Regions from separate parts of the Xanthobacter sp. genome, predicted to be linked through region 2. Evidence: predicted binding sites of a transcription regulator. Region 2 holds the regulator's gene; the other holds the start of a gene.
The links. The regulator LexA, encoded in region 2, represses DNA repair genes until DNA is damaged. The targets are predictions, from matches to a motif close to TGTTCNNNNTGTGTTCNG.
Positions count from the first base shown of each region.

Region 1: ACE3QW_RS21405 (PA0069 family radical SAM protein) is a predicted target of LexA. The motif match lies at 2,332-2,349, and genes of this name have one in related genera.

Region 1 is NZ_JAYRPE010000072.1:91,836-98,662, reverse strand. It holds gene ACE3QW_RS21425 (NAD(P)(+) transhydrogenase (Re/Si-specific) subunit beta) at 1-385, opposite strand, end outside; gene ACE3QW_RS21420 (proton-translocating transhydrogenase family protein) at 396-851, opposite strand; gene ACE3QW_RS21415 (Re/Si-specific NAD(P)(+) transhydrogenase subunit alpha) at 851-2,014, opposite strand; gene ACE3QW_RS21410 (aa3-type cytochrome c oxidase subunit IV) at 2,051-2,203, opposite strand; gene ACE3QW_RS21405 (PA0069 family radical SAM protein) at 2,625-3,770, shown strand; gene ACE3QW_RS21400 (VOC family protein) at 3,781-4,230, shown strand; gene ACE3QW_RS21395 (TetR/AcrR family transcriptional regulator) at 4,234-4,947, opposite strand; gene ACE3QW_RS21390 (lipid kinase) at 5,605-6,570, shown strand; gene ACE3QW_RS21385 (TerC family protein) at 6,571-6,827, shown strand, end outside.
Region 2 is NZ_JAYRPE010000041.1:79,942-86,768, reverse strand. It holds gene ACE3QW_RS13105 (sulfurtransferase TusA family protein) at 1-46, opposite strand, end outside; gene gltX (glutamate--tRNA ligase) at 43-1,458, opposite strand; gene ACE3QW_RS13095 (ComEC/Rec2 family competence protein) at 1,695-3,869, shown strand; gene lexA (transcriptional repressor LexA) at 3,990-4,700, opposite strand; gene glp (gephyrin-like molybdotransferase Glp) at 4,859-6,073, opposite strand; gene moaC (cyclic pyranopterin monophosphate synthase MoaC) at 6,129-6,614, opposite strand; gene ACE3QW_RS13075 (DUF2147 domain-containing protein) at 6,732-6,827, opposite strand, start outside.

The DNA of each region.
Region 1 (6,827 bases), on a different contig from region 2:
CGAGGCTCGCCCCGTGCAGGTGGCCGGGATCGCCGATGCCGAAGGCGCGCGGCGCATAGAGCGCGGCCGCGGCCACCAGCACGGCGGCGAGGCCGACGAGCGAGTGGAAGGCGGCGACCAGCTGCGGCATCGCCGTCATGGCGATGCGCTTGGCCACCACGGCACCGACGCCACCGCCGATGCCGATGCCGGCGAGCACCAGCACCCAGCCGATCCCGTCGGACGGCGGGGAGAGCGCGAGCGTGGTGAGGATGGCGATGCCCATGCCCACCATGCCGAACAGGTTGCCCTGCCGCGAGGTGGTCGGATGGGAGAGGCCGCGCAGGGCCAGCACGAAGAGAATGCCTGCGACGAGGTAGAGCAGGGCGGCGAGGTTCGCGGTCATGTGCCTCGCCTCACTTCTTCTTGGAGTACATGGCGAGCATTCGGCTGGTCACCATGAACCCGCCGAATATGTTCACCGAGGCAAAGACGAGCGCCACGAAGCCGAAGATGCGCGCGCCCCAGGCGTGGCTGGAATCGCCCACCGTGGTCACGCCGACAGCGAGCAGCGCGCCCACGACGATCACCGACGAGATGGCGTTGGTGACGCTCATGAGCGGGGTGTGCAGCGCCGGGGTCACCGACCACACCACGTAGTAGCCCACGAACACCGCGAGCACGAAGATGGAGAGGCGGAACACGAAGGGGTCGATGGCCCCTCCGGTCGCCGCATGGGCCGCCGCGCCGAGGGCAGAGGCCGCCTGGTCGGCATAGAGCTGCGCGGCTTCCGCCGCCTGCCGCGCGATCTCGGCGGCGGTGCGGGCCTGCATTGCGGCATCCGCCGCGGTCTGGGCTGTGGCGGGATTCATCAGGCCGCTCCCTCGCTGGTCGCTGCGGGATTCTTGGGTGCGAAGTTCGGATGCACGACGGCGCCGTCACGGGTGAGGAGCGTGGCCTTCACCAGCTCGTCGTCCCACTTGACGGCCAGCGCCTTCGACGCCTTGTCCACCATCGTCTCGAAGAAGTTGAACAGGTTCTTGGCGTAGAGCGGCGAGGCCGAGGCGGCGATGCGGCCCGGCACGTTGAGATGACCGACGATCTTCACGCCGTTCACCTCGACCACCTGCCCCGCCACCGCACCGGCGACGTTGCCGCCGCGCTCGACCGCGAGGTCGACCAGCACGGAACCCGGCTTCATGGAGGCCACCATCTCCGCCGTCACGAGGCGCGGCGCAGGCCGGCCCGGGATCAGGGCGGTGGTGATGACGATGTCCTGCTTCTTGATGTGCTCGGCGACGAGGGCAGCCTGCTTGGCCTGATACTCCGCCGACATGGGCTTGGCGTATCCGGCCGCGGTCTCGGCCTGCTTGAACTCCTCGTCCTCCACCGCGACGAACTTGGCGCCCAGCGAGGCGACCTGTTCCTTGGCGGCGGGCCGCACGTCGGTGGCGGTCACGATGGCGCCGAGGCGGCGGGCCGTCGCGATGGCCTGGAGGCCCGCGACGCCGGCGCCCATGACGAAGACGCGCGCGGCCGGAACGGTGCCGGCGGCGGTCATCATCTGCGGCAGGGCGCGGGTGAACTCGGCGGCCGCATCGATCACCGCGCGATAGCCGGCGAGGTTCGCCTGCGAGGAGAGCACGTCCATCACCTGCGCACGGGTGATGCGCGGCATCAGCTCCATGGCGAAGGAGGCGATCCCGGCATTGGCCATGGCGGCGAGCGCCGCGTCATTGCCATAGGGATCCATGATGGCGAGGACCAGGGCGCCGGGCTTGTACGACGAAAGTTCGGCTTCCGTCGGCCGGCGAACCTTCAGTACGACTTCGGCGCCGTTCAGCGCATCCGCCGCCGACGGGGCGATGGCGGCCCCTGCCGCCACGAAGTCGGAATCGAGAATGCCGGACTTCACGCCCGCGCCGCTCTCCACGGTCACGGATGCGCCCAGTGCGACGAGACGCTTCACCGTATCCGGGGTCGCGCCAACCCTCGGCTCGCCGAGATCGATCTCGGCGGGAACAGCGATTTTCATTTCTTGATGTCTCCGGTGCTCCGGCCGCTCAGCGGGTCAGAGGAGGAAAATCCACATCAGGACGAGGATGGCAGCAACGCCGATGGTGCCCCACTTGGCGAGGGCGGTGAACATGGCGTAGGTGCGCTCGTGCTCGGGATAATCGTTACCGTCTGCCGTGGCGTATTCGATCGTGGCGTGTTCAGCCATCTTATCCCCCTGCTCCTAAGCGTCTTCTGACGCCTTTACCGGAGATGGGAATGTCTGGCAACTGCCTTCTGGTGTACAGTATGCCAGATTGAACGGCGTGGCCCGCGAGCCCCTCGCGCCGCCGCACATGTTCTTGTTATGTTCCGTTTTCGGTGCTAGCTTTTTAAGCATGAGCCCCGCATCCGATTCCCACGGCCCGCGCGCAGCCGCCCCGCCCGTTCCGGGGGGACCAATTGCCGCGCCGATCGCTCCCGCCCTGAAGGCCACCAGGACGGCATCGCCCAAGGCCGTTCCTGCCAAGGCTGTTCCCGCCAAGGCAGCTCCCGCCAAGGCGGCACAGCCCAAGGCAGCACAGCCCAAGGCTGCGTCCAGCGACGCCCGCATCGCCTCGCCGCCGGTGAAGACCCGGAGCGATCGGATCATGGGCCGGCTCGCCGAGGAACGCCGAGCGCCGCCCCCTGCCCTGCCGCCGGCGCTGGACGGCGAGGTCGGGACCGGCGTGGAGGCGGAACGGCGGCGCGGCCGGGGCGCGGTCTCCAACGCCGCCGGGCGCTTCGAGCCCGCCGCCCGCGTGCTGTTCGACGACGGCTGGCAGACGCTGGAAGACCTGCCGCCCTTCCGCACGGAGGTCACGGAGGAGCGGGCCCGCACCATCATCACGCGCAACCAGTCGCCCGATATCGCCTTCGACCGCTCCATCAACGCCTACCGGGGCTGCGAGCACGGCTGCATCTATTGCTTCGCGCGGCCGACCCACGCCTATCAGGGCCTCTCCGCAGGGCTCGATTTCGAGACCAAGCTGTTCGTGAAGCCGGACGCGCCGGAACTGCTCGCGCGGGAGCTGTCGCACCCGTCCTATAAGCCGCGCGTCATCGCCATGGGGACCAATACCGACCCCTACCAGCCCATCGAGCGGCGCTATGAGCTGACGCGGCGCATCCTGGAGGTGCTGGCGGACTTCGGCCATCCGGTGGGCATCGTCACCAAATCGGCGCTGGTGGTGCGCGACATCGACATCCTCGGACCGATGGCGGAAAAGGGCCTCGCCAAGGTCGCCATCTCCATGACCACGCTCGACCCGCACCTGTCCCGCACCATGGAGCCGCGCGCCGCCAGTCCCCATGTGCGCCTCGGCACCATCCGCCGGCTCGCCGACGCCGGCATTCCCACCGCGGTCCTGACCGCGCCGCTGATCCCGGCGCTGAACGACATGGAGATCGAGCGCATCCTCGACGCTGCAAAGGCCGCCGGGGCATCCGAGGCCGGCTATGTGATGCTGCGCCTGCCGCTGGAGATCGCCGACCTGTTCCGGGAATGGCTGGTGGCCAATTTCCCGGACAAGGCCCGCCACGTGCTGAACCTCATCCGCCAGATGCACGGCGGCAAGGATTACGACTCCACCTTCGGCAAGCGAGGGCGGGGGGAAGGCCCCTATGCCTGGACGGTGGGCCGCAGGTTCGAGATCGCCGCCCGCCGCCTCGGCCTCGCGGGGCGGGGACTGAAGCTGACCACCGCACACTTCCGCCACCCCAAGCAGGCGGGCGAGCAGCTCGACCTGTTCGCTTGAAGAGCCCAGCATGACCGCACCCGATCTCAGACTCCACCTCGTCACGCTCGGCGTTTCCGACCTGTCGCGCGCCGCCGCATTCTATCGCGCCCTCGGCCTCGTGGAGAGCAAGGCCGGAGAAGGAGAAGCCGGCAATGTCGCCTTCTTCCATGCGGGCAATGTGGTACTGAGCCTTTTTCCGCGCGGGCGCCTCGCCGAGGATGCGACGCTGGCGGATACCCCGCCGCAGCCCTTCGCCGGCCTCACGCTCGCCTGCAATGTGGGATCGCCGGAGGAGGCCGAGGCCCTGATCGCGCGGGCGGAGGCGGCGGGCGGGCGCGTGGTGAAGCCGGCGGAGAAGGTGTTCTGGGGCGGAACGAGCGGCTATTTCGCCGACCCCGACGGGCATCTGTGGGAGGTCGCCCACAATCCCTTCTTTCCGTTCGATGCCGAGGGCCGGCTGATGCTGCCCGGCGCTTGACCGTCAGGGCGCCGTGCGGCGGTCGCTGCCGTAAGCACGCAGGAATACACGGACGGCGCCGCGCACAGACTTCTCTACCACCGCCGGATCGGGCGCATCCGGTGCGCCGACGAGGACGGGAATGGTCACGCCATCCTTGCAGAGGGTGAGAAACTGGCTCGCCGCCTGGTTCACATCCTCGATATCCAGCAGCCCCTGCTCCACCTTGGCCTTCAGGAACACCGAGAGACGGGTAATCCCCTCGCACGGCCCCGCTTCGAAGAAGCGCCGACCGACGTCCGGAAACTTTCCGGAGATGGAGATGACGGTCCGCAGAAGGGCGATGCTGCTGGGCCGCAGGATGGCGGTGACAAAGGAGCGGCCGATCTCGGTGAGCGCCGCCTCGATGTCCGCTTCGTCGGGATTCACCACGAACATGCGCTCGGCGGTCTCGCCGCATTCGCTGGAGACGAGCTCGGCGAACAGGTCTTCCTTGTTCTCGAAATAGACGTAGAGCGTGCCCTTGGAGACGCCGGCCGCGCGGGCGATGTCGCCCATGCTGGCGGCATCGAAACCGCGATCGAAGAACACCTGCCGCGCGCCGGAGAGGATCTGGCTGCGCTTCTCGGGGTCCTGGCCCGCGCCGGAGCCGGCTTCATGCGCATCACACGGGCCGCAATCCTCCCGGCCGGCCGCCTGTTGCGGCTTGAGTGCGATATCGCCTTCGCTGTCCGTCATTCCGCCGATCTCTTCCTCTTGTCTTCGTTCTCCGCGATCGCGCGGGCTCTGCGCAAGCACGTTGACGCCTTCCCGGCACCTTCAGCCGCGGCCATGGCAACGATGACACACGCTGCCCTCCGCGAATGCCCCGCCTTCCCCAGGGGAGGGGCGGGACACAACTTTTCTGACCGAACCGTTCAGTTCGTTCTTGCATGACTGAAAGCGGTGCGCTATGTCAATATTCATCGAACCAAACCGTTCGGTCATCGCTTGGAACCGCAACCCACGCGCTGAACGAACCGAGGGAGGAGAGCAACGCCCCCGCTCTCCTCCCTTCCTTTCCCGCCGATCGGTTCGGTCATGACCCGGTGCCGCAACCCTGGTCCTGACTGATGCGAGAGGGAGGAGAGCAACGCCCCCGCTCTCCTCCCTCTGTTTCCATCGGCCCGTCCTCCCGAATGTCCCGCCGGCCGCCATTCCGCCCGAGCCGAAGCCGCCGCACCGCGACATTCCGCCACATCCCCTTTGGTGAACGGGCTAAAGCCCCTATTTCCTCGCTCACCGGTCCGGGCCCCTCTGGCGCAGGTCTCCTGCGTGATGTCGGATCAGGCGTGATATCCGCGCTCCGTCCAGAGGCCCCATGGTTCCCTCCGCATCGCCGAGACCCGTTTGAGCATGACCGCACAAGGCCCGAAGAGCCGACGGCGTGCGCTGTTCATGGTCAATCCGCACGCCCGCAACGGCGCTCTGCCGCTTGATGCCGTGCGCGCCGTCCTTGAGACCGGCATCGATCTTCTCGAAGCCCCGCTGCCGCCGTCAGGCGAAGTCTCGGATGTGCTGCGCGCCCGCGCGCCCGAGGTTGATCTCGTCATCCTCGGCGGTGGCGATGGCACGCTCAATGCGGCAGCGTCCGGCCTCTACGACACCCAGCTTCCCCTGGGAGTGCTGCCGCTCGGCACGGCGAACGACTTCGCCCTCACCCTCTCCATTCCCACTGATCCGCTGGCGGCGGCGCGGGTCATCCTCGACCACGCGCCCCGCTTCATCGACCTGGGCGACGTGAACGGCCATCCCTTCCTGAACGTGGCAAGCATCGGCTTTTCCGCCGATCTTGCCCGCGCACTCACGCGAGAGGCCAAGCGCTATTTCGGCGTGGTGGGCTACGGCATCGTCGCCGCCCGCCTCCTCATGCAATCGCGCCTGTTCACCGCCTACATCGAGCACGACGGGACGGCCGAAGCCGTGCGCACCCTTCAGGTATCGGTGGGAAACGGCCGCCACTACGGCGGCGGCCTGACGGTGGAGGCGAGCGCCACGGCCGATGACGGCCAGCTCGATTTCTACAGCCTGGAGGTGGACCACTGGTGGCGCCTTCTGGCCCTCCTGCCCTCGCTCCGCGACGGCACGCAGGGCCAGTGGGACGATGTGCGCGCCTTCCGGACCAAAAAGGTGGTGGTGCGCACCAGCCGTCCGCGCCCTGTGAATACCGACGGCGAACTTGTCACCTTCACCCCGGCGCATTTCAGCATCCGCCCGGCCGCCATCCGTGTCCACGCGCCGCCGCAGACCCCGCCCCAGACCTGGCCCCAGACCGGCGGCCTCCAGAATTCCTCGCAACCCCTCGCTGAAGGCACCCCCTAGATGGACTACCTCCTCCAACTCGCAGCCGATCCCGCCGCGTGGGTCGCCCTGGTGACGCTGGTGGCCATGGAAGTCGTGCTCGGCATCGACAACCTGATCTTCATCTCCATCCTCACCAACAAGCTGCCGGAGCAATACCGCAGCAAGGCGCGGCGCATCGGCATCAGCCTCGCGCTCATCATGCGCCTCGCTCTGCTCGGCACCATCGCCATCATCGTGCGGCTGACGGCACCCATCTTCGAGGTGTTCGGCCATGG
Region 2 (6,827 bases):
TCAGCCCCTTCAGATCCAGTGCGACGGTGACGGCGGCCGGCTTCAAATCGCCTGATCCCGGAGCCGGCCGAGGCTCTCCTCGCGGCCGAGCACGGCGAGCACGTCGAACACCGGCGGGGAGGTGGACTTGCCGGTGAGCGCGGCGCGCAGCGGCTGGGCCACGGCGCCGAGCTTCACGCCTTGCGCCTCGGCATAGCGGCGCACCACCTCCTCGGTGGCGGCGGCGCTCCAGTCCACGGCTTCCAGCAGCGGCACGAGGCGGCCGAGATGGGCGCGGGCCTCGGGCGAGAGCAGCGTGGTCGCCTTCTCGTCCAGCGGGATGGGCCGCTCGACAAAGATGAACTCGGCATTGTCGAGCAGCTCGACCAGCGTCTTCGCCCGCTCCTTCAGCCCCGGCATGGCGGCAGCGAGCTGGGCGCGGCGGGTGTCCGTCATGCGCGGCAGGCGGTGCGCGGCATCCGGCAGGTAGGGCACGAGCGCGTCGATGGCAGCCAAAAGCTCGGCATCGCTAGAGGCGCGCATGTAGTGGCCGTTGAGGCTTTCCAGCTTGGCAAAGTCGAAGCGCGCGGCCGAGCGGCCCACCTTGTCGAGGTCGAAGAATTCGACCATCTCGTCGGTGGAGAACACTTCCTGGTCGCCGTGGCTCCAGCCGAGGCGCACGAGATAGTTGCGCAGTGCCGCCGGCAGATAGCCCATGTCGCGATAGGCATCGACGCCCAGCGCTCCGTGGCGCTTGGAGAGCTTGGCGCCATCCGGCCCGTGGATGAGCGGGATGTGCGCCATGCGCGGCACGTCCCAGCCGAGCGCGCGATAGATCTGCGTCTGGCGGGCGGCGTTGGTGAGGTGGTCGTCGCCGCGGATGATGTGGGTGACGCCCATGTCGTGGTCGTCCACCACCACCGCCAGCATGTAGGTGGGCGTGCCGTCGGACCGCAGCAGCACGAGGTCGTCGAGGTCCTTGTTGGGGAAGGTCACGGTGCCCTGCACCATGTCGTCGATCACCGTTTCGCCCTCCTGCGGGGCGCGCAGGCGGATGACGGGCGCGCGATCGGCCGGCGCCTCGGAGGGATCGCGGTCGCGCCAGCGGCCGTCATAGCGCGGCGGGCGGCCCTCCTTGCGGGCCAGCTCGCGCATCTCGTCCAACTCCTGGGGCGTGGCGTAGCAGCGATAGGCGTTGCCCTTCGCCAGCATCTCCGCCACCGCGGCCTGATGCCGCTCGGCGCGGGCAAACTGGTAGATGGGCTCGCCCTCCCAATCGATGCCGAGCCAGGAGAGCCCCTCGATGATGGCGTCGATGGCCTCTTTGGTGGAGCGCTGGCGGTCCGTGTCCTCGATGCGCAGCAGCATCTTGCCGCCGGTGTGGCGGGCGTAGAGCCAGTTGAACAGCGCCGTGCGCGCCCCGCCGATATGCAGGAAGCCGGTGGGCGAGGGGGCGAAGCGGGTGACGATCTGCGACATCGGGCGGGGCTCGGCGGGATTGGGTCCGCTTGGACGGAAGACGCGCGGGCGGCCCTGCGGAACGCAAACCGAACCACATGGCGCGCGGGAGGCGCCCGTGTAGCATAGAGGCGGGGCACAAGGAACATGGGGTGGGGACGGGCGCGACCCAGCCCGGCCCCCGGCGGGCGGGGATGGACGAGCGGGCTTCAGGCGGCGCGCGGGCAGGGGGACGGGGAGCTGCGGGCGCGCTCCCGGTGCTTTCCACGCGTGGGCTTTCACGCCTCGCCGACGCGCTGAAGGCCCGCATCGCCCATGACGTGGTGGCCGAGGCGGCGTCCGGCCGGCTGATCCTGTGGCTGCCGGCCGCCTTCACCGCCGGAATCCTGCTCTATTTCGGCGCCTCCACCGAACCTTCGCTCACCGCGAGCCTCGTCCTCGTGGCCCTGTTCGCGGCGGCGGCCTGGGGCGCGCGGGCGCGGCCGATGATGTTCGGGGCCGCCGCGGTGCTCCTCGCTACCATGGCCGGCTTCGCGGCCGGCGGGGTGCGCACCGCTTTCATCGCCCATGAGATGGTGGTGCCGCCCAAGACCCCGGTGCGCCTCTCCGGCTTCATCGAGCGGGTGGAGCGGCGGACCACGGGCGACCGCATCCTGCTGCGGCTCGATGGCGACGCCGTGCGCGGGCTCAAAAACGCGCCGGCGCTGGTGCGCCTCTCGCTCCGCAAGGGGTGGGCGCCGCCGGTGGGCAGCCATGTGACCCAGCTGGCGCAATTGCTGCCGCCCTCCGGCCCGGCCATGCCGGGCGCCCATGATTTCGGCCGCACGCCGTGGTTCCAGGGCATCGGCGCCATCGGATACGGGCTCGGCCGGCCCAAGGCGGCGGCGCCGCGCGATCCGCCTTTGTCCGTGCGGCTCGCCATGGCGCTGGACGGGGTGCGCCAGAGCCTGTCGGACCGCATCCGCGCCTCGCTTTCCGGCGTGCCGGCGGAGGTGGCGGTGGCGCTGGTGGCCGGAGACCGCTCCGGCATTCCGCGCGCGGTGGAGGAGAGCATGCGGGTGTCCGGCCTCTCGCACATCCTCTCCATCTCCGGCCTGCATATGGCGCTGGTGGCCGGCACCCTGTTCGCGCTGGCGCGGGGCCTGCTGGCGCTGGTGCCGGGGCTGGCTTTGTCGTGGCCCATCAAGTCATTCGCGGCGCTGATCGCGCTGTCGGGCAGCGCCTTCTATCTCGTGCTGTCGGGCAACGACGTGCCGGCGCAGCGCTCCTTCGTGATGACGGGGCTGGTGCTGGCCGGCGTGCTGGTGGGGCGGCCGTCCCTGTCGCTGCGCTCGGTGGGTGTCGCGGCGGTGGTGGTGCTGGCGCTGACGCCGGAGGCGGCGCTGGACCCGGGAACGCAGATGTCGTTCGCCGCCACCCTCGCTCTCGTCGCCGCCTATGAACGGCTCCAGCCTTTGCGGGCGATACCCCGGCCGGATGGCGTTGCCGGAGCCGTGCTGTCCTGGGTGGCCGTGCTGGTGGCCGGCACGGCGCTCACCTCGCTGGTGGCGGGGCTGGCGACGGCGCCTTACGGCATCTTCCACTTCCAGCGGGTGGCGCCCTATGGGCTTCTCGCCAATCTCGCGGCGATGCCGGCCGTCTCCTTCCTTGTCATGCCGGCGGGCCTTGCGGGCGTGCTGCTGATGCCGTTCGGCTGGGACCACCTCGCCTGGCCGGTGATGGGGCGGGGCATCGAGATCATGACGGCGGTGTCCGACTGGGTGGGGACCCTGCCGGGGGCCGATATCCGCGCCGCCTTCGTCGGTGCCGGAACGCTGCTCTGGCTCTCCCTCGCGCTGCTGGCCCTCTGCCTGCTGCGCGGCGTGCTCACCTTCGCGGCGCTGGTGCCCCTCGGCCTCGCCGCGCTGGTGGCGGGAACGCCGCTGAAACCGGACCTCCTCATCGCGCCCGATGCGCAGACGGTGGCGGTGCGGATGCCGGATGGACGGCTCTCCGTGCTCGGCGCCTCGGGCCAGAAGCTGGTGGTGGAGCAATGGCTGACGCGGGAGGGCGACCGCCGGACGGCCGGCACCAAGGACCTCGCCTCCGCCTTCATGTGCGACCCGCTCGGCTGCACCGCGCCGCTGCCCGGCGGCGGAACCATCGCCGTCTCCCGGCGCGCCGAGAGCCTGGAGGCGGACTGCCTGAATGCCCGCATGGTCGTGACCCGCGATGCCCCGCCCCGGGCCTGCCCGGCCGAGGTGCTGACGCCGGAAAAACTCGCGCGGACCGGAACGCTCGCCTTCACCCTGCGCGATGGTGCCCTCGTGGCCGAGCGGAGCCGCAGCCCCTCGGTGTCCCGGCCTTGGATGGCACCGCTGCCGCCGGACCTCGCACCGGAGCGGGGGGCGGTCGATGCGGGCGATCCGCAGACCGACGCCACCGCTCCCTGACACGACAATTGCCAGGCGTCGGGGTGAGGGGCAACGCCTTCAAAAAAGCGCAGGCGCCCGTTGAGCGTGGACCACCGCGCCCCTCACCCCGTTCCGGATCTCCCGCGGGAGAAATAAGGATCAGTAGCGGCGCATGAGGCCGATCAGGCGGCCCTGGATGCGCACGCGGTCGGGACCGAAGATGCGGGTCTCGTAGGCCGGATTGGCGGCCTCCAGCGCGATGGAGGCCCCCTTCTTGCGCAGGCGCTTGAGGGTGGCTTCCTCGTCGTCCACCAGCGCGACGATAATGTCGCCGGTGTCGGCGGAATCGCACTTGCGGATCAGCACCGTGTCGCCGTCGAGGATGCCGGCCTCGATCATGCTGTCGCCGCGCACCTCAAGGGCGAAATGCTCGCCGGAGCCCAGCATTTCGGGCGGGATGTTCAGCGTATGGCTGCGGCTCTGGATGGCGGAGATGGGCGAGCCGGCGGCGATGCGACCCATGACCGGCACCGAGACCACCTGTCCCGCCTCGTCATCCTCCGCCACGGGGCGGACCTTGCCGAGGCTGCCCTCGATGACCGAGGGCGAGAAGCCCCGGCCTGCGGAGCGGGCGGAGGCGAGACCCGGCGCCACGCTGTCGGGCAGGCGGACCACCTCCAGCGCGCGGGCGCGATTGGGCAGGCGGCGGATGAAGCCACGCTCTTCCAGAGCAGTGATGAGGCGATGGATGCCGGACTTGGAGCGCAGGTCCAGCGCTTCCTTCATCTCGTCGAAGGAGGGGGGAACACCGGTCTCCTTCAGCCGCTCATGGATGAAGCGCAGAAGGTCATATTGCTTCCGAGTGAGCATTCCCTGGCCCCGTTCCTTGCACGCACCGCCGCGGAACAGGCGCTCTCGGCCGGTCCCGATTCAAGGCGCATCCAGCCCGGTGCGCCGCGAAACAAATCATGAACAGTCTTTATCTGTTCCTTTTGTGTTCCGCAAGTGGTGAAGGCTCCGTTAAGGGCTCAATCCGCGAAGGGAATAATCTCGCAGGGGTCTCCGACGCGGCCCGCCGGGGCGAAAGGCGGGCGCACCAGAAGGCAGTCGGCGGCGGAAAGAATGCTCAGCATGGCGCTGTCCTGCGAGGCGCAGGGGATGGCGTGGATCGAGCCATCCGCCCGGCGCTCGAGGGTGGCGCGCATGAAATCGCGCCGCACGTCATTGGGCGGCAGGTCGGCCGCGAGGCGCGCCGGCACGGTCTCGGGGCCGGGGCGGGAATCGCCCTGCAGGGCGCGGATGAGGGGGACCAGGTAGACCATCCCGCAGACGTGGGACGACACCGGGTTGCCCGGCAGCCCCAGCACCCGCACGGTGCCGCGATGGCCGAACATGAGCGGCTTGCCGGGCCTGAGCGCGATCTTGTGGACCGAGAGATCGACCCCTTCCGCCTTCAGCGCCGGGGCCATCAGGTCATGATCGCCCACCGAGGCGCCGCCGGAGGAGACGACGAGATCGAACTCGCCGGAGAGTGCCCGCGCCACCACGGCGCGGATCGCGGCGAGGTCGTCCTTGATGAGGCCGAGGTCGGTCACATCGGCGCCGGCGCGGCGGGCGAGTTCCGCGAGGCCGAAGGCGTTGGAGACGACGATTTCGCTGTCGTTGCCGGTGCCCTGGCCCGGCAGCACCAGTTCGTCCCCGGTCTGGAGCAGCGCGACGCGCGGGCGGCGGGCGACCGGCACGGTCGCATGGTCCATGGCGGCGGCCAGCATGATGTCGCGGCCGGTCAGCCGCCGGCCGGCGAAGAGGCCGGGCGCGTCGGCGGAAAAATCGCAGCCGCGCTTGCGCACGTTGCGGAGCGCGGCGGTCGGGGCCGTGGTGGTGATGGTGTCGCCCTCGCGGGAGACGTTCTCCTGAATCACCACCGTGTCGGTACCTTCCGGCACCACGGCGCCGGTGAAGATGCGCACGGCCTGCCCGGCGCCCACCGTGCCAGCGAAGGGCCGGCCGGCGGCGGATTCGCCGATGACGGCGAGGCGAGCGGGCGTCTGCGCGATATCGGCGCCGCGCACGGCATAGCCATCCATGGCCGACATGTCCGCCGGCGGCTGGGTGCGGCGGGCCGCCAGATCGCGCGCCAGCACACGGCCGGCCGCGGCCTGCACCGGCACATCCTCCACACCGAGCGCAGACACGCCGGACGTGATGAGCGCGGTGGCCTCCTCGACGGTCATGAGCGCCATGGCGCGGCTCCCTCACTCTGCCTGAACGCAGGTCTTGTCATGGTGGCGGGCCGGCTCAGGCCGCGTCGGTGGCGCGGAAGTGGCCGCTGCGGCCGCCGGATTTCTCCAGCAGGCGAATGCCTTCAATCCGCATGCCACGGTCGGCGGCCTTGGCCATGTCGTAGATGGTGAGGCAGGCCACGGAGACGGCGGTGAGCGCCTCCATCTCCACGCCGGTCTGGCCCGTCACCTTGGCGCGGGCCGTGACGTGGAGGCCGGGCAATGCGGGGGCGGGGGAAACCTCCACCTCCACCTTGGTCAGCATCAGCGGATGGCAGAGGGGAATCAGCTCATGGGTGCGCTTGGCGGCCATGATGCCGGCGATGCGCGCCACGCCCAGCACGTCGCCCTTCTTGGCGTTGCCGGAGAGGATGAGGTCCAGCGTCTCGCGCGCCATCACCACCTGCCCCTCGGCCAGCGCCTCGCGGGTGGTCGCGTCCTTGTCGGACACGTCCACCATGCGGGCGGCGCCCTGTTCGTCGAGATGGGTGAGGCTGGCCATGGCCGTCGCGGTCTTCCCGGATTCGATGTCGGGGGGAAGATGGCGTCCGCGGCGGCGCCTGTCCACCGCCGCAGGAGCAATGCGGCGGAAAGGCAGTGTTGCCGGGTTGGGTTCAGGTCAGCGCAGGCGGGTCCACACCTGCGTCTTGCAGAGCGGGACCACCACGCAGCCGCGCAGCTTCAGCGTGTTGTCACCATCCATGGTGATGGTGCC